Cohnella herbarum: one gene and its partner. The protein of the gene in region 1 interacts with the protein of each later gene in a pairwise test. Links are inferred from orthologs where the notes say so. Each region holds a gene or a part of one and is shown in the gene's direction. Other genes may lie near its edges. The genes, in order: purT and HH215_RS03290.

Region 1 (15,163 bases):
ATTGTCATCGGATTGGCTTCGGTCATTATCGGCGAGGCAATCTTCGGCACTAGAACCGTATTCATCGCTACGCTGGCGGTCGTGCTCGGATCGATCGTATACCGTATCGTTATCGCGTTGGCGCTTAGGGTCGAATTGTTCAGAGCCTCGGATTTGAAGCTTGTCACTGCCCTTATCGTTATCATCGCGCTCGTCGTACCGTATGTGCGGCGCATGATGAAGCAGAAGAAATTGGCGCGCAAGCGCACGATAGAGCTTACGGCAACGCTAGCCTCGGGTAAAGGAGGCAAAGTCTAATGCTGGATTTGGTAAACGTATCCAAATTGTTTAACCCCGGAACTTTGGATGAGAAGATTGCATTAATGGATGCGACACTGCGATTTAAACCCGGCGATTTCGTGACCGTGATCGGGAGCAATGGTGCCGGTAAGTCTACTTTAATGAATATCATCTCGGGCGTAATGAAGCCGGATATCGGCAAAGTGTTAATCGAAGGCAATGAGATTCAGCACATTCCCGAGCATAAAAGAAGCCGTTGGATCGGACGGGTATTCCAGGATCCGATGGCGGGTACGGCTCCGCGGATGACCATTGAAGAAAATTTAACCATGGCCTATAAGCGGGGCAAGAGTAGAGGGTTAGCCTGGGGAGCGACATCCGCCAAGCGGCAGTTGTTTCGCGAGCAGCTCTCTCGTCTCGGTATCGGCTTGGAAAATCGGATGAGCGCCAAAGTCGGGTTATTGTCCGGAGGAGAACGTCAAGCGCTAAGCTTGCTGATGGCTACGTTCACGAAGCCGCAGATTCTGCTTCTCGACGAGCATACGGCGGCGCTGGATCCGGCCCGGGCGGAGTTGATTACCCGACTGACGGAAGAAATCGTTCGGGAAATGAAGCTGACGACGCTCATGGTCACCCACAACATGGAGCAAGCGATCCGGTTAGGTAACCGTTTGATCATGATGGATAAAGGCCGCATTATTCTAGACATTACGGAGCAACGCAAACAAAGCTTAACCGTCGCGCAATTATTAGGAGAATTCGAGAGGATCAGCGGACATCAATTGTCGGACGATCGGATCGTACTCGGATAATTGCGTTACTAACCAGATCGCCGGAAGTTCTCGGCGATCTTTTGTACATTATTGATAATCGATGAATAGTTATTCGACTAAGATCAAAGAAACGATGATATAAATAATATTATCCAAATTTCGGTATTAAAGGAGTAGTTTTATTTTATTGTTGAATCATCGGGAATAAATGCGGTAAAATGAACTTAAGTTCCTAGGAAACATTTGGAGATCTATGAGTCATTGGACCTAATATCGGGAAGGGGATAGCCCGGTGAAGGATAAACATACGGAGCGTTGGAATACTTACGAACCCTTCCATGTCATTCTTGGGGATAAGAAGGTTGCCGATATCATCATCACCAATCACGCCCGGACGAGATGGACGGATCGGGTTGAAAGCGACAGAACCGGTTATTCCGATATTGCCGAGTTTATGTGGGAATGTTTGAAGGACGGCCGGATCGTTTCCTATTACCGGAACGAACAAGACGTATATACGATCGATGACGATCTTGTCTTTGTTGCGGAATTTGCCGTAAGCGAGACGGACACCGATCTGCTCGGCAATCCCCTGCACAAAATGATCGTCGTAACTTTCCTGGGAAGAATGTCGGAAACGATGGAATTGCGCGATTTGAAAACCTATTATTCTTGGCTACGTCATTCTAGGCGAATGACGCTCATTAAAAACAATCGTAAACGCCGTTAAGGCATTCCCATACACAGCAGCCGGGTAGGAGGGTTAACCTCGCCCGGCTGTTCGTCTTTTCGACGTACTTAAAACCTGACTTTTAGAACACATACTTATGGTATAATTCGATATAAATAATCGGACGGAAGGCGGGATAAAGTGGCGCTGAACGTACATCAACTGCATATCTTTTACACGGTCGCGGAACGCGGAAGCTTCTCGGCCGCAGCCCAAGCATTGCACATGACTCAACCTGCCGTCACGATGCAAGTACAAGCGCTCGAGGAGCGATTCGGAACGAAACTGCTAAATCGGACGACCAAGAAGCTAGTGTTGACGGAAGCCGGCCACCGGTTGTTGCCGCAGGCTCGTAAAGCGGTTGAACTTATGCGGGACACGGACGAGATGATGATTAAATTCATCGAGGAGTTGAAAGGGCGACTGCAATTCGCGGCCAGCTTGACGATTGGAGAATATGTTCTGCCGAGGTTGCTCGGCCCTTTTTTGCGGAAGTTTCCGGAAGTTTCCGTCGACATGAAAGTGATGAATACGACGGAAATCATTGAGGCCGTCGCTAACCAAGGCTTGGATTTCGGCATTATCGAAGCCCCTTGCGATGTGGCCGGATTCGACGCGGAGCCGGTTATGGATGACGAGTTGATGCTGATTACTCCCGCGAATCATCCTTTCGCTTATCGGGACGAGGTAACGCTAGAAGAGGTTATTCGCGAGCCGATGGTGTTACGCGAGAAAGGTTCGGGAACCCGGCAGATTATGGAGGATGAGCTGCTTCGTCATGGAATCAGCGAAGAGAATCTTCGGGTCGTGAGCGAATTCGGCAGCACGGGCGCGGTGAAGTCGGCGGTAGAAGCAGGACTGGGTTTGTCTTTGCTTTCCGTATGGACGATTAAACATGAGCTCTCGTTGGGACTCTTAAAACCCGTAAAAATCTCCGGCGTTCGTTTCACGCGTCAATTTTATGCGGTGCGACTGCAGTCCTCGTTGCTCCCGATGCCGGCAGCAGCGCTTTTACACGATCTGAGGGAGCTGTCCCATGAATAAAGTAGATTTGCATACCCATACGACGGCTTCGGACGGGATGTTCCCACCTGCGATGAATGTAAAGCTAGCGAAGGAAGCCGGGTTGTCGGGTCTGGCAATAACGGATCACGATACGGTAGCGGGAGTTCCGGAAGCGTTGTTAGCCGGAGCGGAGCTTGGCATCGCTGTCGTGCCGGGAGTAGAGATCAGCACATCGGAACAGGGGAAAGACATCCATATTCTCGGGTATGGAATCTCTATCGACGATCCCGAACTCTTATTGCGCCTTCAAGCTCTAAGAAATACGAGAAATCGCAGAAACGAGGAAATATTGACGAAGCTTGCGGAACTCGACATGCGAGTCACTCTCGAGGAACTGGAATCCGCTGCGGGCAAGTCCAGTAAGAAGGAAGGTTCGATCGGCAGACCGCATATTGCTCGGGCATTGATGGACAAAGGCTACGTAACCGATATTAGAGAAGCCTTCGATCGCTATCTCGGCGAGGGCATGCCGGCTTATGCGAATTTGGCGCGAATTGCCCCCGTTGAAGCGATCCGGTGGATTCACGATGCGGGAGGTATCGCCATTATCGCCCATCCGGGTCTTTACGATATGGACGAGCTTGTGCTCACGTTATTGGATACCGGGGAGGCGGACGGATTGGAAGCCTTCCACTCGAATCATGATCGCGAGATGGAGCAACGTTATGCGAAATGGGCGGCAGGTCGCGGCAAGATGGCGACCGGCGGATCCGATTTTCACGGAATTAAGGATGGGGTTTCTTTTCACGGCGCGCTCGGAAGTCGGTGGACGGATGCGGATATCGTAAATAGGCTAATAATGACGAAATAATAAAAGCGGCTGAACAGGAGGTTCCTGTCAGCCGCTTTCGTTATTTCACTGTCGAAGGCATCTGTTGGACAAGGCTTTCGTCCGGAGTCACGAACAGCGTCTTCTGCCCGTCGTAGATGACGAAGCCGGGTTTGGCCCCGTTCGGCTTGCGGACATTGCGAATGCGGGTATAATCGACCGGAACGCTGCTGGAAGCTCGGCCTTTGGAGTAATAGGCAGCCAATACGGCGGCTTCGCGCAAAGTATCATCTCCGTATTCCGTGCCGCGAATCAATACATGGGAGCCCGGAATATCTTTCGTATGCAGCCACGTATCCGTAGACATCCCTAACCGGTTGGTAACGTAATCGTTCTGCGTATTGTTTTTCCCGACATAGATCGGAATTCCTTCGCTTGAAGTGTAACAGAGAATGGAAGGGGCATCTTTCTTTTTCTTCTTCATCCCTTTTCTTAAACCGCGTTCCCGGATGTATCCTTGCTCGATCAGTTCCTCGCGGATTTCTCCGATATCGTTCGGCGTAGCCGACTCGAGTCCTTGCAGGACGGACGCCAAATATTCTATTTCCGTTCTCGTGGATTCCATTTGCTCGGTTACGATCGCCCTGCTGTTCTTCTGCTTATTGTACTTGCGGAAATACCGCTGGGCATTCTCGTTCGGCGTCAGAAGCGGATCGAGGGCAATGGTCACCATTGGTTGCTCCTCCTCGTAATAATCGACGACGTCCACGGTTTTATCGCCGCGTTTGAACGCGTGCAAATGCGCGGTAAGCAATTCGCCCATTCGGCGAACGAGATCGGCTTCCTCCGCTTCCTTGAGCGTATCTTGCAGCTTTAGAAGCTTCTTCTCGTTTTTCGCCATTTCATTGAGCAGGAACCGGTTCAAATCCGTCGTCCGTTGCCGGACCAAATCACGGGAAGCTTTGTCTCTATAGAAAATTTCAAGGCATTGATGCATCGAGTCGAAAGCTTGCGCCTCGCCTTTCGCATGAGTCAACGAAACGGCCGAGAACAAAGCCTTGCCATCCTCCGACAGGACGATATTCGGCTCGTATTCATGCCCCGATACCTGCTTCATCATTTGGTCGAAAACCGTCCAAGGCTCTTGCCGCTGAGTTGCCGCCCGGTAAGCAATCTCGCGGGTAACGAGAGGACTCAGCCCGGTATAGGCATGAAGAAGGGCGCCGGAGACGGCATTCTCGTCGGTTATTCGATTCGCGGGAGGAACGGAAGCCATCGTTGCTTCGAAACTAGACATAGTAGCGTCTAGCGGATTGACTTTGTCTTGGGACGGCGGCGAAACATACGCGCTTCCGGGCAATACGACCCGGTAGCTGCTAATAGCCGGCGTAACGTGCCGAATCCCGTCGTGGATAATGCCGGTTGCCGGATCGAGCAAGATTAAGTTGCTATGGCGCCCCATGATTTCCAGAACGATCGTTTTGAACGAGGAGTCCCCCAATTCGTCGCGGTGGCGCACGTCGATTTCGACGATTCGCTCCAGACCGACTTGACGGACGGCTTCGATGACCCCGCCTTCGCAATATTTACGCAATAACATGCAGAACATCGGGGGCTCCTGAGGATTCGCCCACGGTTGTTCGGTCCAATGAATGCGCGGCATGGAGGGGTGCGCGGATAATAACAATTTGCCGTTTACGCCCTGTCCTCTAATATGCAGGATCAGTTCGTTGTCCGTAGGTTGATATATTTTATGAATGCGAGCTTTGACGCTTGCTTGAAGCTCGTGTACGAGCGCTCGGGTAACGATTCCATCCAATGACATAGCCGTGTCTCCTGTCGCATCGCTTGGGATGCGCGATTTTCTGTCTTCCTATGATGCCATACATCGTAACAAAGGGAAAGCTTTGCTCGCGGAAAGGGACAACCAAGCGGGATATTTCCCGGCTTGTCTGAATACATATAGGGCATAAATGCGGATAAGGCGGAAGGGGATGACCACAGTGGAAGGAAAGGCATGGCACCAGTTAAGCGAGGAACAGTTGCTTGAGACGTTGGGCACTCATATTACGAAAGGACTTTCACCGGAAGAAGCGTCCAATCGATTGCAGGCGCTAGGGCCTAATGAGCTTGCGGAGAAGAAGGGAGAATCTCCCCTTAAGCTTCTGCTTAATCAGTTTAAGGATTTTATGGTGCTCGTATTGCTTGGCGCGACCGTAATCTCAGGATTGCTTGGGGAAATGCTGGACGCCCTGACGATCGTGGCGATTATATTGATCAACGGTATTCTCGGTTTCTATCAGGAGTTTCGCGCCGAACGATCGCTTCGCGCGTTGAAGGAACTGTCCGCTCCTTCGGCTAAAGTCATTCGCGACGGACAGTATCATCATATCCCCGCACGGGATCTCGTAGCGGGAGATATCGTTCTCCTCGAGAGCGGAGATCGGGTTCCGGCCGATCTTCGTTTCGTCGAATGCAACGAATGTTCGATCGACGAGGCCGCGCTAACGGGAGAATCGGTGCCGGTCGTCAAGGAAGCGACTCGAATCATAGCGGCCGAACTGCCTCTCGGAGATCGGAAAAACTGCGGGTATCTCGGAACGATGGTAACGAGGGGAACGGCTAAAGGTATCGTAACGGTTACAGGGATGCAGACGGAGATGGGGAAAATCGCCGATCTGATCCAGCAGACGGAAGAAGCGGATACGCCGTTGCAGCATCGGCTCGAGCAACTGGGTAAAATTCTGATCATCGTGGCGATAATTCTGACGATCGTAGTGGTGCTAGCCGGGATTTTGCACGGACAACCGATGTACGAAATGTTCCTCGCGGGCGTGAGCTTAGCGGTTGCCGCGATTCCCGAAGGCTTGCCGGCCATCGTAACGATCGCCCTCGCGCTCGGGGTACAGCGAATGATCAAACGAAGGGCGATCGTGCGCAAGCTCCCTTCCGTCGAGACGTTAGGCTGCGCATCCGTCATCTGCTCGGACAAAACCGGAACGCTGACGCAAAATAAAATGACGGTAACGCAGCTGTGGCTGGGCGGCAGATCGATCGAGGTTACCGGAGAAGGGTACGAGCCGGTCGGCATGCTTCGCGAGTCCGGCAAAGGCATCGACGCGAAAGGGGATCCGTCTCTGCGCAGGCTGACCCAGATCGCGGCTCTATGCAACAATTCGGATCTATCGCAGCAGGAGAAAACGGAAGATCCGAAGAAACGCAAACCAGGCAAAGCCGAACAAGTCGGAGGCGAACCGCTGGAGTGGAAAATCAAAGGCGATCCTACGGAAGGGGCTTTGCTCGTACTCGCGGCCAAAACCGGAATGGTCAAATCCGCGTTGCAAGCCTTGTATACCAGGGTCAAGGAATTTCCGTTCGACGCGGAGCGCAAAAGAATGTCCGTTCTCGTCTCGCATCAAGGCGGGAAGCTGATCTGCACGAAGGGAGCGCCGGATCTGCTTGTCGGACAATGCTCCTATGTTCTATGGGGCGATCAAGTCGTTCCGTTTACGGGTACTTTGAAGCAGAAGGTGCTGACGGCGAACGAAGCGATGGCTCGAGAATCTTTGCGTGTCCTAGGTTTAGCTTACCGGGAAGTCAAGTCATACGACGAATGCGGCAACTACGAGCAAGCCGAAACCGGCCTGATCTTCGTCGGGTTGACGGGAATGATGGATCCTCCGCGGAGAGAGGTCAAGGAAGCCATCCACAAATGCCGCCAAGCGGGCATCAAGACGGTCATGATCACAGGGGATCACGGCATTACGGCGGAAGCGATCGCGAAGACGTTAGGGATTATCGGACGCAACGGCAGAGTCGTGACGGGAACGCAGTTGTCGGCCATGAACGATGAAGAATTGGAGCAAATCGCCGACGAAGTACAGGTATATGCGCGGGTATCTCCCGAACATAAGCTCAGAATCGTTCAAGCGTTGCAGCGGCGCGGTCACGTCGTCGCGATGACGGGAGACGGCGTGAACGACGCTCCGGCGGTGAAAGCGGCGGATATCGGCATCGCGATGGGGATTACGGGTACCGACGTAACGAAGGAAGCATCCGCGCTCGTCCTCGCGGACGACAATTTCTCCAGCATCGTCGCCGCGGTAGAGGAAGGTCGCGGAATTTACGAGAATATTCGCAAGTTCATCCGTTATCTTCTCGCATCCAACGTCGGAGAGATCATGACGATGTTCATGGCGATGATGGCAGGTCTTCCGTTGCCGCTTGTGCCGATTCAGATTTTATGGGTGAATCTGGTCACGGACGGACTGCCGGCCATGGCGCTCGGCGTCGACCAAGCGGAGAGCGATCTCATGCAGCATAAGCCGCGCTCCGCCAAAGAAAACATCTTCGCCAGACGTCTTGGCTGGAAGATTATCAGCCGCGGCATTCTGATCGGCGTATGTACGCTGGGCGCATTCATCGTCGCTCTGAAAGCGGGAGCCGGACATCCGCAGCAGCTCATTCACGCGCAAACCGTTGCTTTCGCGACGTTAGTCATGGCGCAGCTCATTCACGTATTCGATTGCCGCAGCTCCCGTTCGATCTTCCATCGCAAGCTGCTGGAGAACAAGTTCCTCGTGCTGGCCGTGCTGTCATCGCTAGTGCTTATGCTCGCGGTTCTATATGTACAACCCTTGCAGCCGGTATTCAAAACCGTTCCTCTAGATCTGCGCGATTGGGCGCTGGTTCTTGTCGCGGCAGGCATTCCAACGTTCGCGATGGGAATCGGAAGCGTGCTCGGCACGTCGAAGCAGAAGAAAGGCGGCAAGATCACGTTCGGTGGAAATTCCGCTCCTCCAACGATGGCGAGATAAGACGAACAGCCCCGCGCCGAATAAACCTTCGGCGTCGGGGCTTTTTTCGGCTTCGAGTCGGCGGCAAACATCCCAGAGGCGTCATCGGTTATCGATAAGGACGAATTGTTCGGGGTGGGAGCGGATATAAGAGCTAATCGATTTCAGACTGTCGGTGCTAACGGCTTGGAAACGTTCGAATAGATGACCCGTAACGTTAAGAAGCTCCTTATCTTCATCTAGATGTCTAAGCGCGGCGTCGCCCCAAGTCAAGCCCAGTTCGAGATTCCTTGCTTGAAACGTTTCTTTAGTTTCCTCCAGCAACCGAATCATGGAACGGTCTCCGAAAAAATTCAAGCCGTTCATAACGCCAGACCAGTATCCGGATTGATCAAGCAAATAGGACATCCAGCAGTAATATTCCGCCGCGGAATTTATGGCGTGGTCGTACATCACTCTGAACATGCATAAAGCCTGTTGTCCTTCCGTAAGCTCCGAGATGGCTTGTGATTTGATGGTTGCGTTCTTGCCTCGGATTCGTCGGAAGGTTGGTTCCATGCAAGTCCAGCTTAAACGTTCGTCGCTTAAGGAATCGAAGTCGTTCTTGGTTATTTTCACTATCGCCATTTGATCTCTCCTTTTTTGACTAACATGAATGTCAACCAAAAGAACAAAATTTTTTCTATCCCCTTAATACCGCCAAAGCCGAAGCTACGGTTTGCTCCAGAACGAGTTTCAACCGTTCCTTGACCGCACTGTCAGCGGTTCCCCCCGAGTTAAGTTCTTGCTGCAACTGATCCATGTAATTCGTGCCCTGGGACACGGCTCCCCAGAACTGCAAGGCCAACAGGTTGGCGTCGCCTTGACGAATCGTTCCTTGACGAATCCCGTTTTCTACGGCTTTCCTCATCGGCTGAATTAAGCTCTTCATCCATTCGAACGGAGAAAATTCCTCGGACGTATACAAATAATGAACATCCAGGCTGATTCTAGAGAAGAAGCGGGATCTAGCCGGATCTTCAAGCACTTGCTTGCAAACGATCGTCGCATATCCTGCGAACAAATCAAGGGGAGGACCTTCTTGCTCGAAATAGGATTCGGTGAACTTGCGCGTTTCGTCCATCATGGAGTCGTAAAGCTCGCGAAACAGCGTTTGCTTCGATTTGAAATAATGGTACACCAGTCCGCGCGCCAGACCGGCTTTCTCCGCGATTTCGCCGATTTCGGCAGCCGCGTAGCCCTTCTCCGCGTAAACGGCGACGGCAGCCCGTAATATTTCTTGCGAGCGTTGTTTGCGGATTTGTTCATTTTGTTCCTTCGTGCGCGGGGACATGTAGCATTCCTCTTTTTCATTGACATTCATGTTAATCAAAAATATACAGAACGTACCCGTCGAAGTCAATCAACGGATTACGCATAGGCGCGGAAGGTGAGTTCGTAAGCTTTCGCATTCGGAATTTCGATAGTGGATTCAAAGACTCATCGTGTATAATAAACGGTATTGAATACGTGTTAGCAGGAGGAAACGGAATCATGTACATAAGCAAAAAATTGATGTTGCTCGGCTCTGGCGAGCTCGGGAAAGAAGTCATTATCGAAGCGCAGCGGCTCGGAATCGAAACCGTCGCGGTGGACCGATACGACCACGCTCCGGCGATGCAGACTGCGCACAGGAGTTACGTCATCGATATGTTGGACCGCCAAGCGCTGCGCGAAGTCGTGGAACGCGAGAAACCCGATCTTATCGTACCGGAGATCGAAGCGATCGCGACCGCGGAGCTCGTGAAGTTAGAGGAAGAAGGATACCGAGTGATTCCGACCGCGCGGGCGGCGCAACTGACGATGGATCGAGAGGGGATCAGGAGGCTGGCTTCGGAGACGCTCGGTTTGCCGACGGCCGGGTATCGTTTCGCCGATACTTATGAGCAATTCGCGGATGCCGCAAGGGAAATGGGATTCCCGTGCGTCGTTAAACCGCTCATGAGTTCATCCGGTAAAGGGCAAAGCGTCTGCCGCTCGGAAGAGGATCTGGATCGGTGCTGGAAAATCGCGATGGAAGGCGGCCGCGTTCAGCAGGCGAGAGTCATCGTCGAGGAATTTATTACGTTCGAATCGGAAATTACGCTGTTAACGGTTCGGTCCGTAAACGGTACTTTGTTCTGTCCCCCGATCGGTCATATCCAGAAAGACGGAGACTACATTGAATCGTGGCAACCGCACGAGATGACGGAAGTACAGATCGCGGAAGCGAAAAGAATCGCCGGAGTTATTACGGATGCGCTCGGAGGTACAGGGATTTTCGGAGTGGAGCTGTTTCTTGCCGGAGACAAAGTATACTTCAGCGAAGTATCCCCGCGTCCGCACGATACGGGATTGGTCACTTTGGTCAGCCAGAACCTGTCCGAATTCGCTTTGCACGTAAGAGCGATATTAGGTTATCCGATCCCGGAAATCTATGTCATCGCTCCAGGGGCAAGCCGCCCGTTAAAAGCGGACAAGGAGTTAGCGGAATATCGGATCGAAGGGATAGGGGAAGCGTTGTCCGTTCCGCAGACGCAAATGCGCGTATTCGGCAAACCGGTTACGAAGGCGGGACGCAGGATGGCGGTCGCTTTATCGACCGGAAACTCCGTCTCGGAAGCGCGCGAAAGAGCGAAGAAGGCTTTGGATTCCCTTCGCATCGAAGGGGAATAACTTCCCCGATAGTCGGAAAAGTGCAAACAAACGGAGAATTGTTGTATGCTCATCCCTTTGAATGACCGTTATGATAAAAACATAAACCGGAAATCGGTACGATGACGGGCTTACATTCTCGGGAGGTATGGAACAATGGAATTCACGAAAATGCACGGATTAGGAAACGACTTCATCGTCGTCGCAGGAGAGCAGCGCCTTCCGGACGATGTGGCGGAATTAGCCATACGGACTTGCAACCGATTTTTCGGGATCGGCGCGGACGGCTTAGTGTATATTTTGCCTTCGGACAAAGCGGACTTTAAGATGCGGATCATCAACTCCGACGGATCCGAGGCGGAGCAGTGCGGCAATGCGATCCGTTGCGTGGCGAAATACGCGTACGATAACGGCTTGACGAGCAAGAAGGAGTTAACGATCGAGACGTTGGGCGCAGGCGTTCAGCCCGTCCAATTACAGACGTCGGAAGGCAAAGTCTCTCTCGTTACCGTCGATATGGGGCAGCCGATCTTGAACGGATTAGACGTACCTACGACGATCGACGCGAATCCGGTTATCGGCCATACCGTATCGGTCGACGGACGCGATTTCGCCTTTACGGCCGTCTCCATGGGAAATCCTCATTGCGTCATCTACGTGGACGACGCGGCCGGATTCGATCTGGCGACATGGGGACCGAAGTTGGAGAAACATCCTTTGTTCCCGCGAAAGATCAACGTGGAGTTCGCTACCGTCAATTCCCGCAGCCAAGTGGACATGCGGGTATGGGAACGGGGCGCAGGTCCGACATTGGCTTGCGGAACGGGAGCCTGCGCGACGTTGGTGTCGTCCGTCTTGAACGGCTTGACGGACCGCCAGGCGACGATTTCCCTGGCAGGCGGCGATCTATCGATCGTCTGGAACGAGGACAACGACCGGATTTACATGACCGGTCCGGCAGCGTTCGTGTTTACGGGCAACTTAAACTAATTATGGGCGATAAGTTAAGTTCATTAGCAAACCAGCCGGCGCCGGCTGGTTTTTTTGCGACTATTCGGAATAAGCCCATATTCGCCGAAACCGGGTTTACTTCTTCCGATTCCTGTGGTATTCTCTAATTCGATACTTATAGAAATATACTTTTTCGAAGCCGGGGTGAGAGGACGATGGTCGAGGATAACGCGGAGATCGGGCAAGCGGTTAAGGTATACAAGGCGTTGGGAGAGCCGACAAGGCTGAAGATCGCTCTGTTGCTTACCGAGGAGAAAAATTTGTGTTGTTCCGATATCGGCAGCAAACTGGAATCCGTCGCCGGTTCGACGCTGTCGCATCATCTGAAGCAGCTCACCGATTGCGGATTGCTTAATCTTCGCAAAGACGGCACGTATATCTACTATAGCGTCAATCGTGATATGGCGGAGAAGTACGCGCCCTATTTGTTGGTGTAATTTTTTTTGACCTATATTTCTATATATTTAGAAATATAAAAACAAACAATTATTGGAGCGGAGAGAGAGGAGTTTGAACAACATGTCGAATTCTTGGAAAATTTACATGCTGGCCGTCGTTAGCTTCTTGGTAGGAACGTCGGAAAATATTATCGCGGGAATTCTGGATATGGTCGCCGGAGACGTCGGGGTGTCGGTCGCCGCCGCGGGACAGCTCATTACCGTCTTCTCGCTGGCTTATGCGTTCGGTACGCCGATTCTGATGGCCCTCACCTCGAGAGTAGAACGAAGGAAGCTTATGTTGGCGGCGCTGGCCGTATTCTTCGTCGGAAACGTCGTTGCGGTCACGGTAACCGGATATCTTTCGCTGATGGGCTCCAGGGTTATATTGGCTCTAAGCACGGGAGTGTTCGTCGTGGTCGCGTTAACGGTCGCGGCCAAACTGGCTCAACCGGGCAAGCAAGGAAGCGCGATCGCTACGCTCGTTATGGGATTCAGCACCTCTCTAATCATTGGCGTACCGTTGGGCAGAGTGATTGCTTCCGCTTACGATTGGAAGCTGATTTTTGCGGGAATCGGCGTACTGGGACTGCTGGCGATGCTTGCCATTCTGCGTTTGATCCCGAGATCCGCCGGAGAGGAGCCGGTGCCGATCAAAGCGCAATTCGCATTGCTTAGGAATCCTAAGATCGCCGTCGCCTTATCGGTTACCTTTTTCTGGATTTTCGGTTATTCCATTGTCTATACGTACATTTCCCCGTTTCTCCTGACGGTTACGGGAATGGGCGAGCGGGCCGTAAGTATCGGCTTGTTCGCGTTCGGCATCGCGAGCTTAATCGGTTCTAAGCTTGGTGGGTTCAGTACGGATAAGTGGGGAATCCCGCGAACTTTGATCGGAGGCATGCTGCTTCATTCCGGGGTGTTGTTCCTGATAGCCGCCTTCTCGCAATCGGCTGCCTTAATGTTCCCGCTGCTCATGTTATGGGCTTTCGCGGCGTGGTCGTCCGGACCGACGCAGCAATATTATTTGATGACTTTGGCACCCGAGGCTTCCGGCATTATGCTTAGCTTGAATTCTTCCGTGCTGCAACTGGCCATGGCGGCCGGGGCGGGCATCGGGGGAGTTATCGTGGAAGGGGCATCATTGTCCGCGGTCGGTTGGTTAGGCGCGCTGGGGGTCGCGATAGCGGCAGCCTTGGCGGCAACCTCATTCGGTCTATCGAGGGCGAGCGCAAGAGCGGCGTTAGATGAGAAAAAGCTGCGAGTAACCCAGGTCGAACCGGAAACGATTCCGTCCCGATAAGTGAAATTCCTTGCAACCCGATCCTTAGGATCGGGTTTTTCCATTTTCCCCGGCTCGAAATTGTGCTACATTAAGAATACTTTAGAGATGGAATGGAAGGGGAAGCTTCATGAAACCGGATTTGCGAACGGCGCTCACTCTTAAGCCCCTGGTCGGCGACGGCGCGATGGCGACGTACTTATACCAACTCGGCTTGCCCGTCGGGGTATCGTTCGAGGAATTTAACTTGCTCAAGCCGGACGTCATTGCCGACGTTCATCGCCGCTACGCGGCCGCGGGAGCGAATATTATCGAGACCAATACGTATTCCGCTCAACATAATCGATTGTCCAAATACGGTTTGGAGAAGAAAACCGAAGAAATCAACGCCGCGGGCGTCGCGATTGCGCGCAAAGCCGTAGGCCAGGACGCCTACGTGGTCGGCTCGATAGGAGCCGTTAGGGGCGGAGCGGGTAAAAACGTAAGAACGGCTATCGTAAAACGCGATTTCGAGGAACAGATCGGGGCGCTGCTTGCCGCGGACGTTGACGGGCTGTTGTTGGAGACGTTCTTCGATCTCGAAGAGTTGTCTTTGGCTTTATCCATTATCCGGAAAAAAAGCGATATCAGCGTCATTTGCCAATTCGCGGTAGAGGATCCTCACCGGACGCACGACGGCATTCTGTTGCCGGACGCTTTCCGCCGGCTGAAGAGCGAAGGGGCGGACGTTATCGGGTTTAACTGCCGAAGCGGTCCTAACGGCATCTTGCGCGCCCTCGAGACAATCCCAAGAGATATAGGCGTGCCGTTAAGCGTATTTCCGAATGCCGGCATTCCGGATTACGTAGACGGCAAAGTCGTTTATTCCGCGACGCCGGAGTATTTCGCGTCCTCCGCGATTAAATTCGCCGATGCGGGAGCGAGATTGATCGGAGGCTGTTGCGGAACGACGCCGGAGCATATCGCGGCTATCGCCGGAGCTCTTCGCGGCTATTCTCCGCAAACGCCGGAGCAAAACGCGGTCCAAGCGGGTACCGCTCAGCCCGAGCAGACGGTTGAAGTTAACGAAGTATCGCCGCCTCAGATCGTTGAACCGAGCATAGTCGATCTAGTACGCGAACGCCATACGGTTATCGTCGAATTAGATCCTCCCCGCGATCTGGACATCACGAAGTTCATGGCCGGCGCTCAAGCGTTGAAAGACGCGAAGGCGGATGCGTTGACGATGGCGGACAACTCGCTTGCCGTAACGAGAATGAGCAACATGGCGCTCGCGGCGTTGTTGAAAGAAAGAGTAGGCATTCGGCCTTTGGCGCATATCGCGTGCCGCGATCGCAATTTGATCGGC
Region 2 (15,129 bases), 1.4 Mb from region 1 along the record:
GCAAATTTTGCGTTTGGCCGCATACGAGATGATGTTCCGCAAGGACGTTCCGCCTAAGGTCGTCATCAATGAAGCGATCGAGCTGGCGAAGCATTTCGGCTTAGAAGAGAACGGGAAATTCGTGAACGGCGTGCTTGGACGCATGCTGAGAGAGAGAGAAGACAAACAATCGCAGGAGGGCGACAAGCTGTGAGCGCACAAATCATCTACGGAAAACAAATATCGGATTCGATCCGCGAAGAATTGATTCAGGAAGTCGAGCAATTGAAGCAGCAGGGCGTTACTCCGGGGTTGGTCGTCATTCTAGTCGGCGAGGACGCAGCTTCGCAAGTGTACGTAAGGAACAAGGCGAAAGCTTGCGAACAGCTCGGCTATCACTCCGAAGTGATCCGGGTTCCGGCGGAGACGACTCAACAAGAGCTGCTTGCGCTAATCGGAAAATATAACGAACAACAGAACATTCATGGCATTCTCGTCCAGTTGCCTCTTCCGAAGCATATCGAAGAAAAAGCGATCATCGACGCGATTTCTGTTGAGAAAGACGTCGACGGATTCCATCCGGTAAGCGTCGGTAACCTGATGATCGGCGACGACGCTTTGTTGCCTTGCACGCCGTCGGGCGTGATCGAGCTGTTGAAGCGGACGGGGAATTCCCCCGCTGGTAAACATGCGGTGGTCATCGGTCGAAGCAACATCGTAGGTAAGCCGGTAGCAATGCTGCTGCTACGAGAGAACGCGACCGTTACGATCTGCCATTCGCGTACTCCGAACATTGCAGAGATTGCCCGCCAAGCGGATATCCTGGTCGTCGGAGTAGGCGTTCCTAAGCTCGTGAAGAAGGAATGGGTTAAGCCGGGAGCCGTCGTGATCGACGTAGGCGTGAATCGGTTGCCGGATGGTAAGCTCTGCGGAGATGTAGATTACGACGACGTGCTCGACGTGGCCGGTTGGATAACGCCGGTTCCTGGCGGAGTCGGTCCAATGACGATTACGATGTTGATGGCGAATACGCTTAAATCTGCTAAACAAGCAAGGAGATAGGAAGGAGCCAAGCGATGGACCCGGCGCGCGCGTTAAGCATTCGCGACATTAACCGCCTCATTAAGATGAAGCTTGAAGGCGACACCGGACTCCAAGACATCTGGCTAAGAGGCGAAATATCCAACTTTACGTTCCATTCCAGCGGCCATATGTATTTTACGCTGAAGGACGAAGGCGCAAGACTGAAATGCATCATGTTCGCCTCCTATAACGCCAGGCTTCCATTCGCTCCGAAGGACGGAATGAAAGTGTTGGCGCGCGGCGGCGTTTCCGTATACGAAAGAGACGGGCAATATCAATTTTACGCGACGGCGATGCAACCGGATGGCATCGGGAGCTTGTATTTGGCTTTCGAGCAATTAAAGAGGAAACTCGATTCGGAAGGCCTATTCCTTGAACATCTTAAGCGTCAATTGCCGTCTTATCCGCGTACGGTAGGCGTAATTACCTCGCCTACAGGGGCGGCGGTGCGGGATATTCTGATCACGCTCGAGCGTCGCAATCCCGGGGTGCACGTATTGCTGTATCCCGTATCCGTGCAAGGAAAAGGCGCAGCGCCGTCGATCGTCAAAGCGATCCAAGCGATGAACGCGCATGGCGAAGCGGACGTACTGATCGTCGGACGGGGAGGCGGATCGCTTGAAGAATTATGGGCTTTTAACGAAGAGGCCGTCGCAAGAGCGATTCGGGCTTCGGCAATCCCCGTAATTTCCGCCGTCGGCCATGAGACCGACTTCACGATCTCCGATTTCGCGGCGGATCTAAGAGCGCCTACGCCTACGGCAGCCGCGGAGCTTGCCGTAAGACATACGGGCGAGCTTATGATGGGCTTGGTGCATCTGGAGCAGAGAATGACGAAGTCGCTGTCCGCTTTGCTCGGCAGGGCAAGGGAACGTTGGCAGCATGCGGCGAGATCTCCGTATTTCACGCAGCCAAGGAGAAGCTTGCTCGTTCAAGCGGAGCGCCTGGACAGGCTAAGAGACCGGCTGCAATATCGGATTCGAACCGAACAATCCCGCGCTCAGGAGCGATTATCGCGTTTGAAAGGAAGATTGTCCGCGGTTAATCCGAATCAGCAGGCGGCGTTCGCCCGCAAGAGGATCGTCTCGGCGACGAGAGGGTTGGAGCTTGCCATGAACGGTATCCTTCGCCAGCGCCAAAGCCAGTACGGCTCGATCGTTCGCCATTTGGACGCTTTGAGCCCGTTAAAGGTAATGGCGCGCGGATACAGCTTAGTATATGACGAGCAGGAGAAATCGTTGGTTCGTACGATTAACGAGGTGCAACCGGGCGACTTGATCCGCGTAAGATTGACGGACGGCAAATTGGATTGCCAGGTTTGGGGCATTCATGGGGAGGAGCGAACCAATGGCTAAGAACGGTACTGCGGGTAATTCCGCTAAAGAAAGCGAAGCGCCCGCTTTAACCTTCGAGCAGGCGATGGAAACGCTGGAAACGATCGTTGCCAAGCTGGAGAGCGGAGACGTGCCGCTGGAAACCGCCATCGAGCTGTTTCAAGAAGGGATGTCGTTGTCCCGCTTGTGCGGTCAGAAGCTCGAGCAGGTTGAACGTCGCATCGAGACGTTAGTGGAAGGCGATGGCGGATTTCAACGCAAGCCTTTCGTAGCGACGAAAGAAGAAGCCTAAGGCTTCAGGAGGCAAAGGGGTATTCACGTGACGACTTCGGTAGAAATACATACTTATTTACAGTTGCAGAAGGATCTAGTGGAAACGGCGCTGCGATCGGTTTTTGCTAAAGATGGGTCTATTCCGGTCAGGCTTCTTGAAGCGATGGATTATTCATTGCTTGCCGGAGGGAAGAGATTACGTCCTATTCTCGTTCTTGCCGCCGCGGAAGCGGTCAAGGGCGACGAACAATCGGCGGCAAAGTCGATGCCGTTCGCATGCGCGGTAGAGATGATTCACACCTACTCGCTTATTCACGATGATCTGCCGGCGATGGACAACGACGATTACCGACGCGGAATTCTAACGAATCACAAGGTTTTCGGCGATGCAATGGCGATATTGGCCGGGGACGGATTGCTTACTCACGCCTTCCACGTTGCTACGGATGCCTTGAAGCACGGAGTACCGCCGGAGCGCGTTCTCTCCGTTGTTACCGAGCTGAGCAAGTATGCGGGATTATCCGGAATGGTCGGCGGTCAAGTAGACGATATGCTTGGAGAGCAGGGCGTCACTTCGCTTGAACAATTGGAGAACATCCATTTGCATAAAACAAGCGATTTGATCGCATTCTCGCTTAGAGCCGGAGGTCATGCGGCCGAAGCGAGCGAAAAGCAGTTGGAAGCGTTCGGACTGTTCGGTCGGAACGTAGGGTTGGCGTTCCAGATTCAAGACGACATCCTCGATCTAACCGGTTCCGCGGATAAGCTCGGCAAGCCGGTGAAGAGCGATGAAAGGCAAGAAAAGGTGACCTATCCGTTCTTGATCGGATTGGACGAAAGCCGTAAACGGGTCGCGGAGTTAACGAAAGAAGCGAACGAAGCGCTAATGAAGGCCGGATTGGCAAAACCGGACAGGTTAATCGAAATTTCCGATTATTTGTTAAAACGAGACCATTAACACGAAGACGCCTTAGCCCCTATAGCGTTTGAGTTGTACCACGCTCAGTTGCTATTCGGGCTTATTACGCGTGGGCAAGTTGTCGCGTATCCACTAACGATGTTGAAGTTTGGGCATTGTTTGGAGATATGTTATACTAGCGGTAATATCCATTTGGGGAAAGCGGGGAACACCACTTGCTGCTCGAGCATATCGACAGTCCAACTGACTTAAAAAAATTAACGCTACCCGATCTTCCTCAGTTGGCTGAAGAAATTCGGCATTTTCTAATTCAGAAATTATCTGCAACGGGAGGTCATCTCGCGCCGAATCTAGGCGTCGTTGAATTGACGATCGCGTTGCATTATTTGTATAACAGTCCGCAGGACAAATTTATTTTCGACGTCGGACATCAAGCCTACGTTCATAAGATGCTAACGGGGCGGCAAAACCGCTTCGATTCGTTGCGGCAGAAAGACGGATTGTGCGGATTCGTGAAACGCAACGAAAGCGAGCACGACGTATGGGAAGCCGGCCATAGCAGTACATCCCTGTCCGCGGCGATCGGGATGGCTTTGGCGCGCGATCATCAAGGCGGCACGAACAAGGTCGTCGCGATAATCGGCGACGGAGCGCTAACGGGCGGTATGGCGCTTGAAGCTTTAAACCATATCGGTCACGAGAAACGCAAGCTGATGGTCGTGCTGAACGATAATGAAATGTCCATCGCACCGAATGTCGGCGCCATTCACAATTATTTGGGCAAAGTTCGCTCCGAGAAAATCTATCGCAAGGCGAAGGACGAATTAGACTGGCTGCTGCGCAAAGTGCCGGCGATCGGCGGCAAGCTAGCCCGTACGGCGGATCGCGTGAAGGACAGCTTAAAGTATCTCATCGCGCCGGACGGCATGTTGTTCGAAGAGTTCGGATTGAAATATTTCGGGCCGGTGGACGGTCATGACGTGAATAAATTGCTCGAAACGTTCAAGCAAGCGGACAACGTAGAAGGTCCCGTGCTGGTACACGTGCTGACCGTGAAAGGAAAAGGATATTCTCCGGCGGAAGCCGATTCGCATAAATGGCATGGCATTACGGGTTCCTACAAAATTGAATCCGGTCAAGTCGTCAAGCCTGTCGGTCCACCTATGTATACGGAGGTGTTCGGGAACGCTTTGATCGAATTGGCTGATCAAGATAAGCGAATTATTGCCGTGACTCCCGCGATGCCGGGAGGTTCGGGCTTGCTGAAATTCGCCGAAAAGTATCCGGACAGGATGATCGATGTCGGGATTGCCGAACAGCACGCGGCTACGATGTCCGCGGCGCTGGCGATGGAAGGGATGAAGCCCGTCTTCGCCGTATATTCGACTTTCTTGCAACGGGCATACGATCAAGTCGTGCACGACATTTGCCGGCAAAATTTGAACGTGATCTTCGCGATCGACCGGGCCGGTTTCGTCGGCGCGGACGGCGAGACGCATCACGGAGTTTACGATATCGCGTTTTTACGGCATGTTCCCAACATGGTTCTGATGATGCCTAAAGACGAGAACGAGTTGAGAAACATGTTAAAGACGGCTGTCGATTACGACGGCGGACCGATCGCGGTTCGTTATCCTAGAATCGCGGGAACGGGCGTCGGGTTCGACGACGAAATGAAACCGATCGAGATCGGTTCGTGGGAAACGGTACGCGAGGGTGATTATGCGGCCGTGTTGGCAATCGGACCGATGGTTCAAGTCGCGGAGGAAGCAGCCGAATTGTTGAAGCGAGACGGTATCAACATCCGGGTCATTAATGCCCGGTTCGTTAAGCCGTTGGACGAGAAAATGCTGATTGCAATGAGCAAGGAGCAGATTCCGATGTTGATCGCCGAAGAAGGGACGATTCAAGGCGGCTTAGGTAGCGCGATTCTTGAATTTTACGCCATGCAAGGGATTAATCCCGCTTCCATCCGTCTTGCGGGTGTACCCGACAGGTTCATCGAGCATGCAACGATCAAGGAACAACGCGAAGAAACCGGCTTAACTCCTGAATCGATTGCCAAACAATTGGCGTCGCTCGCGGTACGCAAAAGGCAAAGGGCCACTTAATGGAAAAAACAACCGTTTCTAAAGAGCGCTTAGACGTTTTGCTTCTCGAGCTCGGATATTACGAAAGCCGGGAAAAAGCCAAAGCCGCCATCATGGCCGGGTTGGTCTTCATCGGAACGGAGAGGATGGACAAAGCGGGCACGAAAGTGCCGCGCGACGCAGCGATAACCGTCAAGGGAGCGCTCCATCCTTACGTTAGCCGCGGGGGCTTAAAGCTGGAGAAGGCGATCAAGCATTTCGAATTGGATTTAAATAACGTCGTCATGATCGATATCGGGGCGTCAACGGGCGGGTTTACGGACTGCGCGTTACAGAACGGCGCATCGCGCGTATATGCCGTCGACGTCGGATACAATCAATTAGACTACTCCTTGCGTCAAGATCAACGCGTGCAGGTGCTGGAGCGTACGAACTTCAGGCATATGTCGGAGGATCAGCTGAATGGACCGAAACCCGGGTTCGCTTCGATCGATGTTTCGTTTATTTCGCTTAAGCTCATTCTGCCGGTTCTTGCCGGATTGCTGGAATTAGGCGGTAGGACCGTTGCGCTCATCAAGCCCCAGTTCGAAGCGGGAAGAGAGCAGGTCAGCAAGACGGGCGGAGTCATCCGTGACCCTGCCGTGCACGCGAGCGTCCTTCGGGAGGTGCTTACTTCCGCGAATGAACTCGGGTTCGAGTTAAAAGGGCTCACGTATTCGCCGATTACCGGAGGGGAAGGGAATATCGAATTTCTGGCCTACTGGGTGTTATCCAAGCAAGGCCAACCTCTGCCTGAACTCACGGAAGAAACGTTAAGCCATACGATCAAGCAGACCGTCGACGAGGCAAGTTCCACGTTCCGCAGAGGTACGTCATGATTTCCCACATTTCAGAAAGTAAAAAACCGCTTTACTTTTCTGAAATGTCTCCGACATAAAAGTTCCCCCGTCATCCCAAAGGACGACGGAGGCCGTTTATGCTTGATAGACTTTGCCCGGATGACCCGGAGCTGCCGATGATCGGCCGGAGGACAAGATCCGGACCCGCAGGGCGAGCTTCGGGTTTTTCATAGCTTGGTGAAAGAGGATTATTAAGGTCCGATCTCGAAAGAAAAGAGAGCTACTGAACATCATGTCCATACAGCCCATTTTCCTCCCGTTGACGGAATGATTTGGAGGTCGGAGTTTGGATAAGTTCGGAGATTGGATCATTATGCTGGTCGCCGCGGCAATTATGGTATGGTGGGTTTTCAGACGGTTTGACCGCTGGTTGCACGAACCTCCCGGTTCGCGGCTGAGAAAACTGGCGCTTGCGGGCGGGGTAGAAGAAGACGAAACCGTATTACTTCTGAGGGAGCAAGATTATGAAGTGCTCTCGGGCAAACATCGTATCTCGCTCGGGGTTGTCTTGAACGACGGGCCTACGATGCCTACAAGGCTTTATTTCGATTATTTGGCATTTAAGGACCACAAGTATTATCTGGTTAAGATGGAACGCGCAAGACAACCGATGGATTGGACGGCGAGTGGGTTACGCGAGCGATTGCTCGTCTATGCGTTATTGTTCCCGGATTGCGAAGGGATCGTGATCGTAGCTCACGATAAGCAATTAAAAACTGTACGATTCAAAGTGGAGGCTGGCGAGGAATGAAGGGACCACGGCAACGTAAAATAAGGGAATTAATCAGTTCGCGTGAAATCGAGACGCAAGAGGAGCTCGTGGACGCGCTTAGCATGGAAGGCATGCAAGTCACCCAAGCGACGGTGTCGCGCGACATTAAAGAAATGCAGTTGATCAAGGTTCCGCTTGAAGACGGAAGATATAAATATTCGATGCCGCAAGATCAACGATTCAATCCAGCTCATAAACTCAAGCGCGCATTGCTTGATCACTTCGTTAATGCCGACTCTGCCGATAATTTGGTCGTATTGAAATGCCTTCCGGGAACGGCCGGCACGATCGCGGCGCTGATCGATGGCATGGATTGGCCGGAAATCATCGGCACGATCGGCGGAGACGATACTACGCTGCTTATCAGCAAGACGAAGCTCGAAGGCGAGAACGTACTGGGACGTATTTACGAGATGATGCAATAACGATTACCAATAGAGATTGAGGATCAAGGAGGCAATTCATGCTTCGGGAATTATCCATCCATAACTTGGCTGTTATCGAGAATGTATCCGTTACGTTTCACCCTGGTTTTCACGTGCTAACCGGCGAGACCGGTGCCGGTAAATCGATCGTTATCGATGCCTTGACTTTGACGGCTGGAGGCAGAGGATCTGCCGAAATGATTCGCCACGGCTGCGATCGCGCCGATATCGAGGCGGTATTCGATCTGCCGCGCCAACATCCCGTATGGGAGACGCTTCAACGTCTTGGCATCGAAGCGGACGAGGAAGAAACCTTGCTGATCCGCAGAGAGCTCTTGTCTCATGGGAAGTCATCGGCGCGCATTAACGGTCAGAGCGTGACCTTAACAATGCTAAGAGAAGTCGGCGAGCATCTGGTCAATATCCATGGACAGCATGAGCATCAATCGTTGCTAAGGATCGATAAACATTTGGAATGGTTGGATTTATTCGCGGCCGAAGAAATTCAACCCGAGAAATCGGTATATCGCAAGCTGTATCAGCAATATCAAGCGGTGAACAAAGAACGGCGCGAGCTGGAAGAAAAGTCGCGTCAGGGCATGCAGATGCTTGATCTGTACCGGTATCAATTGGAGGAAATCGCGGCGGCGAGATTAAAAGCGGGAGAAGATGAATCCCTTGCCGACGAAAGACGCAAGCTATCCCATGCGGAGAAATTGACCGATGCCGTTACGGAAGCTTACGACCTGTTATACGGGACCAAGGGATTAGCAGCGCTCTCGCGAGCTCTGACGAAGCTGCAGGATATCGTTAAGGTCGACCCGGCTACGCTGCAGCCGCTAGTGGAGCAATTACAGTCCGCTTATTATGGAGTGGAAGATAGCGCGTATCAACTGCGCGATTATAAAGAAGGAATCGAATTTAATCCGGCAAGACTCGCCCAAATCGAGCAGAGACTAGACCTTCTGCACGGATTGAAACGGAAATACGGCGAGACGGTCGAAGACATTTTAAGTTACCAAACCAAAATCAAAGCGGAAACCGATCAGCTCGATAATCGGGACGAACTGCTTAAGGAATTAACCGAGCAAGAAGAGGCTTTGCATAAGGAGCTCCAAACGAGCGCGGACAAATTAAGCTCGATCAGAAGATCGGCATCCAGGGATTTGTCTAAACAAATCGAGCAGGAGCTTGCTCATCTTCAAATGGAGCGTTCAGTGTTCGAGGTGAAGCTGGGGACAGCCGCCCTTACGAGTACCGGAGCGGATTCCGCCGAATTCGTTCTTTCGACCAATCCGGGAGAACCCCCTAAACCGCTAGCTAAGATCGCTTCCGGCGGAGAGATGTCCCGGGTCATGCTTGCCCTTAAAGCGATCTTCGCTAAAATCGATAAAATTCCCGTTCTTGTATTCGATGAAGTCGACACCGGAGTTAGCGGCAGAGCCGCACAGGCCATTGCGGAGAAGCTGTCTTTGCTGTCTCGCCATTGCCAGGTTTTCGCGATTACTCACTTACCGCAAGTCGCTTGCATGGCGGACCATCAATACGAAATATATAAGCAAGTGACTTCGCAAGACCGCACTCAAACTTCAGTCACGGAGCTGTCTGAAGAGCAACGCGTCGAAGAATTGGCAAGGATGTTGGGCGGGGTGGAAGTGACGGAAAAAACTCGCCATCATGCACAAGAAATGCTTACTTTGGCCGAACAACGAAAAAACGCGTAATGGCGCGAAAAAACAAACGAAAAGGAAGCTTTTTGGGAACATAAAAGAGGCAAGGCACGGTTACCTTATAGGTACGTTATCGGCGACATACAAAGAGCCGGTTCAGACTGTAGGGGAGCGTGAGAACTTGTACCAGAAACACTCCAGGAAACGTCGTTTAGGTCTCGTTGTCGTTCTTATGCTATGCATCGCCGTCTGCTCAACGCCTTTTCAACATTTCGCGAAGTTTCCCAATCAATTAAGGCTATTTCAAGGACAAGCGGTATCGCTCCACTATGCCATGCCTGTTCATGCCCAGGGAAGCTTGAATCCGCAAGTCGCCGGAATTAACGGAAGCAATCACGCCTCCGTGCGCGTCGATCTCAGTCAGCCTTTATCCATTCAACCGAAGCATAGCGGCGTAACGAACCTAAAGCTTAAGCTATTCGGTAAAATCCCGTTCAAAACGGTTCGTCTTCAAGTCGTGCCGGATTTGCGCGTCGTTCCTGGCGGTCAGACGATCGGGGTTAAGGTCAAATCAGCGGGAATTATGGTTGTCGGACATCATTTGGTCCAAACGAAGACGAACGCTAAAGTATCGCCCGGCGAGGAGGCCAAGTTACGTCTTGGCGATCTCATCGTCGAAATTAACGGTCAAGCCTGCAACGACATTTCCAAGATCGCTCCGATCGCCGAGACGGCCGGGCGTAACGGATCAGCTTTGCAATTGTTAGTGCAAAGGGGCAAGGAACGATTCAAGACGTCGTTGAATCCCGCATTCGACGAGGAAGACAAAGCGTGGCGTCTAGGCTTGTATATACGCGATTCCGCGGCTGGGGTCGGCACATTGACCTTCTACGCTCCGGATCAAGGCGTGTACGGCGCTTTGGGACATGTCATAACGGATATGGATACTCAATCTCCTATCGTCGTAGGAAGCGGAGAAATTCTGCAATCCAGCGTGAACTCCATTTCCAAAAGCCAGAACGGAGAACCCGGCGAGAAACGAGCGAATATCATTAAAGGGGGTCGTACGCTTGGCAGCGTGGAGCGTAATACTCCTTTCGGAATATTCGGTCAGATGAAGGAACTTCCGGAGCACGCGTATAATCCCGAGCCGATGCCCGTCGCATTCGCGGAAGAAGTGAAGGAAGGGCCGGCGCAAATCTTGACCGTCGTAGAGAAGCAGAAGGTGGAACGATTTAATATCGAGATCGTGCACGTCGCGAAGCAATCGTCTCCCGCAACCAAAGGCATGGTGATCAAAATCACGGATCCGAAGTTGTTGGAACGTACGGGCGGCATCGTGCAAGGCATGAGCGGAAGTCCGATTATTCAGAACGGCAAATTGGTCGGAGCGGTTACCCATGTGTTCGTAAACGATCCTTCTTCCGGCTATGGATGCTTCATCGAATGGATGCTTCAAGATGCGGGGATTATGCTAAATGCAGATCAAGCGACTTCTAAGGCGGTTTAACGCCTTAGATTTTGCATTATCAGGGAGAAGACAAACCCTTGTCGAAAATATGCGAAAAAAATCATGATTTGACGTGTTCTGACGTAAATTAAATATTATATTCGATTTTAATAAATAAATAAAGAAAAATTTTTCAATCGAGAAGGAATACCGAAAGGCGATGTCGAAAACGGATAAACAGAGAAACGATGATCGTTTTTCGTCAATTTATTCTCGCACAGAGAAAGGGAGGACCAGACATTGCCACGTATTGAAGTGTTCCTAGCAGACGACAACCGAGAATTTACGAATTTATTATCAGAGTACATCCAAGAGCAGGATGATATGACGGTCATCGGAGTCGCGTACAACGGAGAAGAGGTCATCCGTCAACTGGAAGAAACACGTAGGGTACCGGATGTCATGATCCTCGATATTATCATGCCGCATTTGGACGGACTTGGCGTCCTGGAGAAATTGCGGGATTTAAATTTATCGCCAATGCCCAAGATTATTATGCTGACGGCTTTCGGACAGGAGAACATTACGCAACGCGCGGTGCAACTTGGCGCTTCTTACTACATACTTAAACCGTTCGATATGGATGTTCTAGCTAACCGGATTCGCCAATTAGCCGGCGGTAACTCGGTTGCCTCCTCCGTAACGACTTCATCTTCTTCAAGCAGCAATCGTTCGAACATCGTTCAGATCGGCAAGCCGAAAAATCTGGACGCCAATATCACGAGCATCATTCATGAGATCGGCGTTCCGGCGCATATTAAAGGTTATCAGTATTTGCGCGAAGCGATTACGATGGTGTACAACAACATCGAAATTCTCGGCGCGATTACGAAGACGTTATACCCGGCCATCGCCGAAAAGTTCAAAACAACGCCATCCCGCGTCGAACGCGCTATCCGCCATGCGATCGAGGTCGCTTGGACGCGCGGTAACATCGATTCGATCAGCCATCTGTTCGGCTACACGATCAACATCGCGAAATCCAAGCCGACCAATAGCGAGTTTATCGCGATGGTTGCCGATAAGCTCCGGATTGAGCATAAGGTGAGCTAGGAGGCTTGGCGTAAGGAAAACACAAACACCACTTTTTTATTGGTTGAAACAAAACCAATAGGGAGTGGTGTTTTTTTGTTTGATTATAGGAAGAAGACGATTTGAAGTTTTAATTAGCTGATATCTGTTTACAGAATATTTCAACATGAAATACTTCAATGTCGCAAATGAAATCATTAGCGTCAGTGTCTCCTTAACTTCCGCGGCATCACCTCCCTCCCGGGAGAATAGCCGACCGCCCTTGTAAGCCTATTCTATTATGATTCCAATTATGGCATATTTTGTTGGTGGAACATTGGATTGTTTCTTTTTTGTTTTGTGAGAAAAATAGATAGAGTTGGAAATAACATTGTCGATGGCTAAACTTAATTCAAGTTAAATGATGTTTCGATTCTGAAGTTGCTGTTTAATCTCATATAAATAGAGAAAGCCCAAGAAAACATTGGGCGCAGGAGGTAGGAGCAATGGAAAAGATGAACGGAAGCTTATTTATTGAACGCTTATATAGGGAAGTAGGAGAAATGCTTAATCGAGAGAAAAGAGCTCAACCGGAAGATTCGCGACAATTGCGTAAGCTGGATCAGGCTTATGGCGGAGTAGAAACGATCAAACACCGTTTCCCTTCATCGGAAGCCTGGTGGGCGGAAGCTGCGGCAGGTTTAGAGGAAATCCGCGCCCAACTGGTTACGATGACCGAGAATCGACTATATACGAATTAACGCGTAATATGCAATAAGCGAAGAAGCTTGCCACAAGCCGATAACGGTTTGCGGGCAAGCTTCTTTTTTTGCTAAGAAAGAGGAGAAGGAGGGAAATCGGTTCGACGGGGTGAGATTTTCGTTCGTTGATTGCCAACCGTTGTCCGACGTATGGAGGCTCTTGTCGCTCTCGCCCGCCGATTATTTCTCTTACAATAAAAACGTGAGCAAAACAAGCGACAGGAGACGACTGCCATGGCCTTACCTACCACGCCCATCGAAAGCCATAAAAGCCGCGGAACGGGCAAATGCCGAACGCTACCGAACAAATACAAGTTGTTCCTTATGGCGTTTCCTTTTCTCGTAACGACTTTTATCTTTTACTATTTGCCGATTAGCGGGTGGATCTATGCCTTCTACGATTTCACTCCCGGCATTCCGTTATCCGACACGCCTTACGTCGGCCTGAAATGGTTTAAGTCGATCGCGCAAAATCCGACCCAGATGGAAGAGGTTCTGCGCGTCATGAAGAATACGGTAGCGATGAGCACGCTTGGCATTATCACTTCCGTATTTCCCGTGGCGTTCGCGATCTTGTTATCGGAAATCCGCACGGCCTGGTTCCGCAAAATCGTTCAGACGCTAACGACGATTCCGAATTTTATTAGCTGGATTCTCGTCTACGCTTTGGCATTCACCCTCTTCTCCGTGGATAACGGGATCGTGAATATTTTGTTGATTAAGCTGGGATTCATCGAGGAAGGAATCAACTTCCTGGCTACCAACTCGAATATCTGGCTGACTATGATCGCTTGGTATTGGTGGAAATCGCTAGGTTGGGGGGCTATCCTCTATCTCGCCGCGATTACGGGAATCGACCAAGAATTATACGAAGCCGCGGAAGTGGACGGAGCGAGCCGTTTTCGGAAAATATGGCATATTACGGTGCCCGGCATCATTCCTACGTTTTTCGTTCTTCTCATTCTGTCCATCGGCAATTTCATCAACAATGGCGTCGATCAGTATTTCGCCTTCCAGAACGCGATGAACAAAGATTCGATCGAGGTGTTGGACCTGTACGTGTACAATATCGCGTTCGCCAACAACTTCCCTTTCGCGACGGCGGTCAGCATGCTGAAGTCGGTCATCAGCGTCATGCTGTTGTTCATGGCCAACTCGATGTCCAAGATCGTGCGGGGCGAATCTATCATCTAAGGGGAGGAAGAGAGACGGTATGCGGAAGATGAGGAAAACAACTACTGGCGGCATCGCTTTTCAAGCGATTAACTATACGCTGTTCGCATTATTTACGCTGACATGCATTTATCCTTTTTATTACTTATTCATCAACACGATCAGCTCCAACGATCTGAGCGCGGCAGGGTATATTACTTTCTACCCCAGAGAAGTTCATTTCGATAACTACATGAACGTGTTGAAGATCGACGGATTGGCCGAAGCGGCCTACGTCTCGATCTACAGAACGGTAGTCGGAACGCTTCTTACGGTAGGGGCATCCGCCTTCTTGGGTTACTTATTTACGAAGAACGAGATGTGGCTTCGCAAGCTGATCTATCGGATGCTGATCGTTACGATGTATTTCAGCGCGGGTTTAATCCCCTGGTACATTACGATGAACAATCTCGGCTTGACGAACAATTACTTGGCGTATGTGCTTCCGACGATCATTACCCCTTTCAATATTATACTCGTCAAAACATTCATAGAGGCGCTGCCCCCTTCCTTGGAAGAGTCGGCGGCCATCGACGGTGCGGGATACTTGAAAATATTCGGGAGCATTATTGTTCCTCTCATTACGCCGATTCTCGCGACGATTACGATATTTTCCGCAGTTACCCAATGGAATTCGTTCATCGATACTGCGTTCCTGATGACGGATACGAAATATTACACTCTGCAATTCCTGCTGTGGCGTTACTTGAACGAATCGACATCCTTGGCCGCGCTCATCCGGAACTCGCAGGATATGGCCGCCAGCGTGCAGCATATGCAAACGCCGGGTTCCGTCCGAATGACCGTCACGATGATCGTCGTATTTCCGATTCTCATTATTTATCCGTTCTTCCAACGTTTCTTCGTGAAAGGCATTCTGATCGGCGCGGTTAAAGGCTAATGCAGGTAGATGAAACGGGTTAAATCGGGTTTACACCCTTACCGGGGGTTGAACTAATACAGCACTTCAAATAAAGGGAGGCACTTCCGAAATGAGATTAAAAAGAACGCTGATTGTCATGCTGTCGATCATGATCGTTGTCGTCATGGCCGCATGCAGTAAAGGAAACGACAATCCGAAGGCATCGGAATCCGCGAGTACGGCACCTGCGTCAAGCTCGGCGTCAACCGAACCGTCCGCGACGGCATCCGAGTCGGAGTCGGCTAGTCCGGCGGACACGGGACTCGATC

The links.
Region 2: the proteins of purT (region 1) and HH215_RS03290 interact in binary tests that used the Escherichia coli proteins (3 or more experiments, as listed by UniProt). The link is inferred for Cohnella herbarum from one-to-one orthologs.

What each region holds. Positions count from the first base shown.
Region 1 is NZ_CP051680.1:2,213,307-2,228,469, reverse strand. Bases 9,210-12,025 are described here. They hold purT (phosphoribosylglycinamide formyltransferase 2), read left to right. Parts: upstream 9,210-9,945; coding sequence 9,946-11,106; downstream 11,107-12,025. Other genes in these bases: dapF (diaminopimelate epimerase), read left to right, coding at 11,242-12,025; HH215_RS09990 (TetR/AcrR family transcriptional regulator), read right to left, coding at 9,210-9,745. In the rest of the region: HH215_RS10030 (ABC transporter permease), read left to right, coding at 1-297; HH215_RS10025 (ABC transporter ATP-binding protein), read left to right, coding at 297-1,091; HH215_RS10020 (hypothetical protein), read left to right, coding at 1,345-1,782; HH215_RS10015 (LysR substrate-binding domain-containing protein), read left to right, coding at 1,924-2,826; HH215_RS10010 (PHP domain-containing protein), read left to right, coding at 2,819-3,658; HH215_RS10005 (Rqc2 family fibronectin-binding protein), read right to left, coding at 3,699-5,441; HH215_RS10000 (calcium-translocating P-type ATPase, SERCA-type), read left to right, coding at 5,620-8,433; HH215_RS09995 (hypothetical protein), read right to left, coding at 8,515-9,039; more of HH215_RS09990, read right to left, coding at 9,095-9,209; more of dapF, read left to right, coding at 12,026-12,075; HH215_RS09975 (ArsR/SmtB family transcription factor), read left to right, coding at 12,252-12,533; HH215_RS09970 (MFS transporter), read left to right, coding at 12,616-13,836; HH215_RS09965 (bifunctional homocysteine S-methyltransferase/methylenetetrahydrofolate reductase), read left to right, coding at 13,946-15,163. UniProt on the Escherichia coli protein: Involved in the de novo purine biosynthesis. Catalyzes the transfer of formate to 5-phospho-ribosyl-glycinamide (GAR), producing 5-phospho-ribosyl-N-formylglycinamide (FGAR). Formate is provided by PurU via hydrolysis of 10-formyl-tetrahydrofolate.
Region 2 is NZ_CP051680.1:802,060-817,188, forward strand. What follows is about bases 1,890-4,671. They hold HH215_RS03290 (polyprenyl synthetase family protein), read left to right. Parts: upstream 1,890-2,715; coding sequence 2,716-3,627; downstream 3,628-4,671. Other genes in these bases: xseA (exodeoxyribonuclease VII large subunit), read left to right, coding at 1,890-2,417; xseB (exodeoxyribonuclease VII small subunit), read left to right, coding at 2,410-2,688; dxs (1-deoxy-D-xylulose-5-phosphate synthase), read left to right, coding at 3,804-4,671. Outside these bases: transcription antitermination factor NusB, read left to right, coding at 1-193; bifunctional methylenetetrahydrofolate dehydrogenase/methenyltetrahydrofolate cyclohydrolase FolD, read left to right, coding at 190-1,041; more of xseA, read left to right, coding at 1,056-1,889; more of dxs, read left to right, coding at 4,672-5,699; HH215_RS03300 (TlyA family RNA methyltransferase), read left to right, coding at 5,699-6,556; HH215_RS03305 (hypothetical protein), read left to right, coding at 6,864-7,328; ahrC (transcriptional regulator AhrC/ArgR), read left to right, coding at 7,325-7,774; DNA repair protein RecN, read left to right, coding at 7,813-9,498; SpoIVB peptidase, read left to right, coding at 9,626-10,954; sporulation transcription factor Spo0A, read left to right, coding at 11,195-12,007; HH215_RS03330 (hypothetical protein), read left to right, coding at 12,472-12,726; HH215_RS03335 (ABC transporter permease), read left to right, coding at 12,961-13,920; HH215_RS03340 (carbohydrate ABC transporter permease), read left to right, coding at 13,940-14,839; HH215_RS03345 (type 2 periplasmic-binding domain-containing protein), read left to right, coding at 14,931-15,129.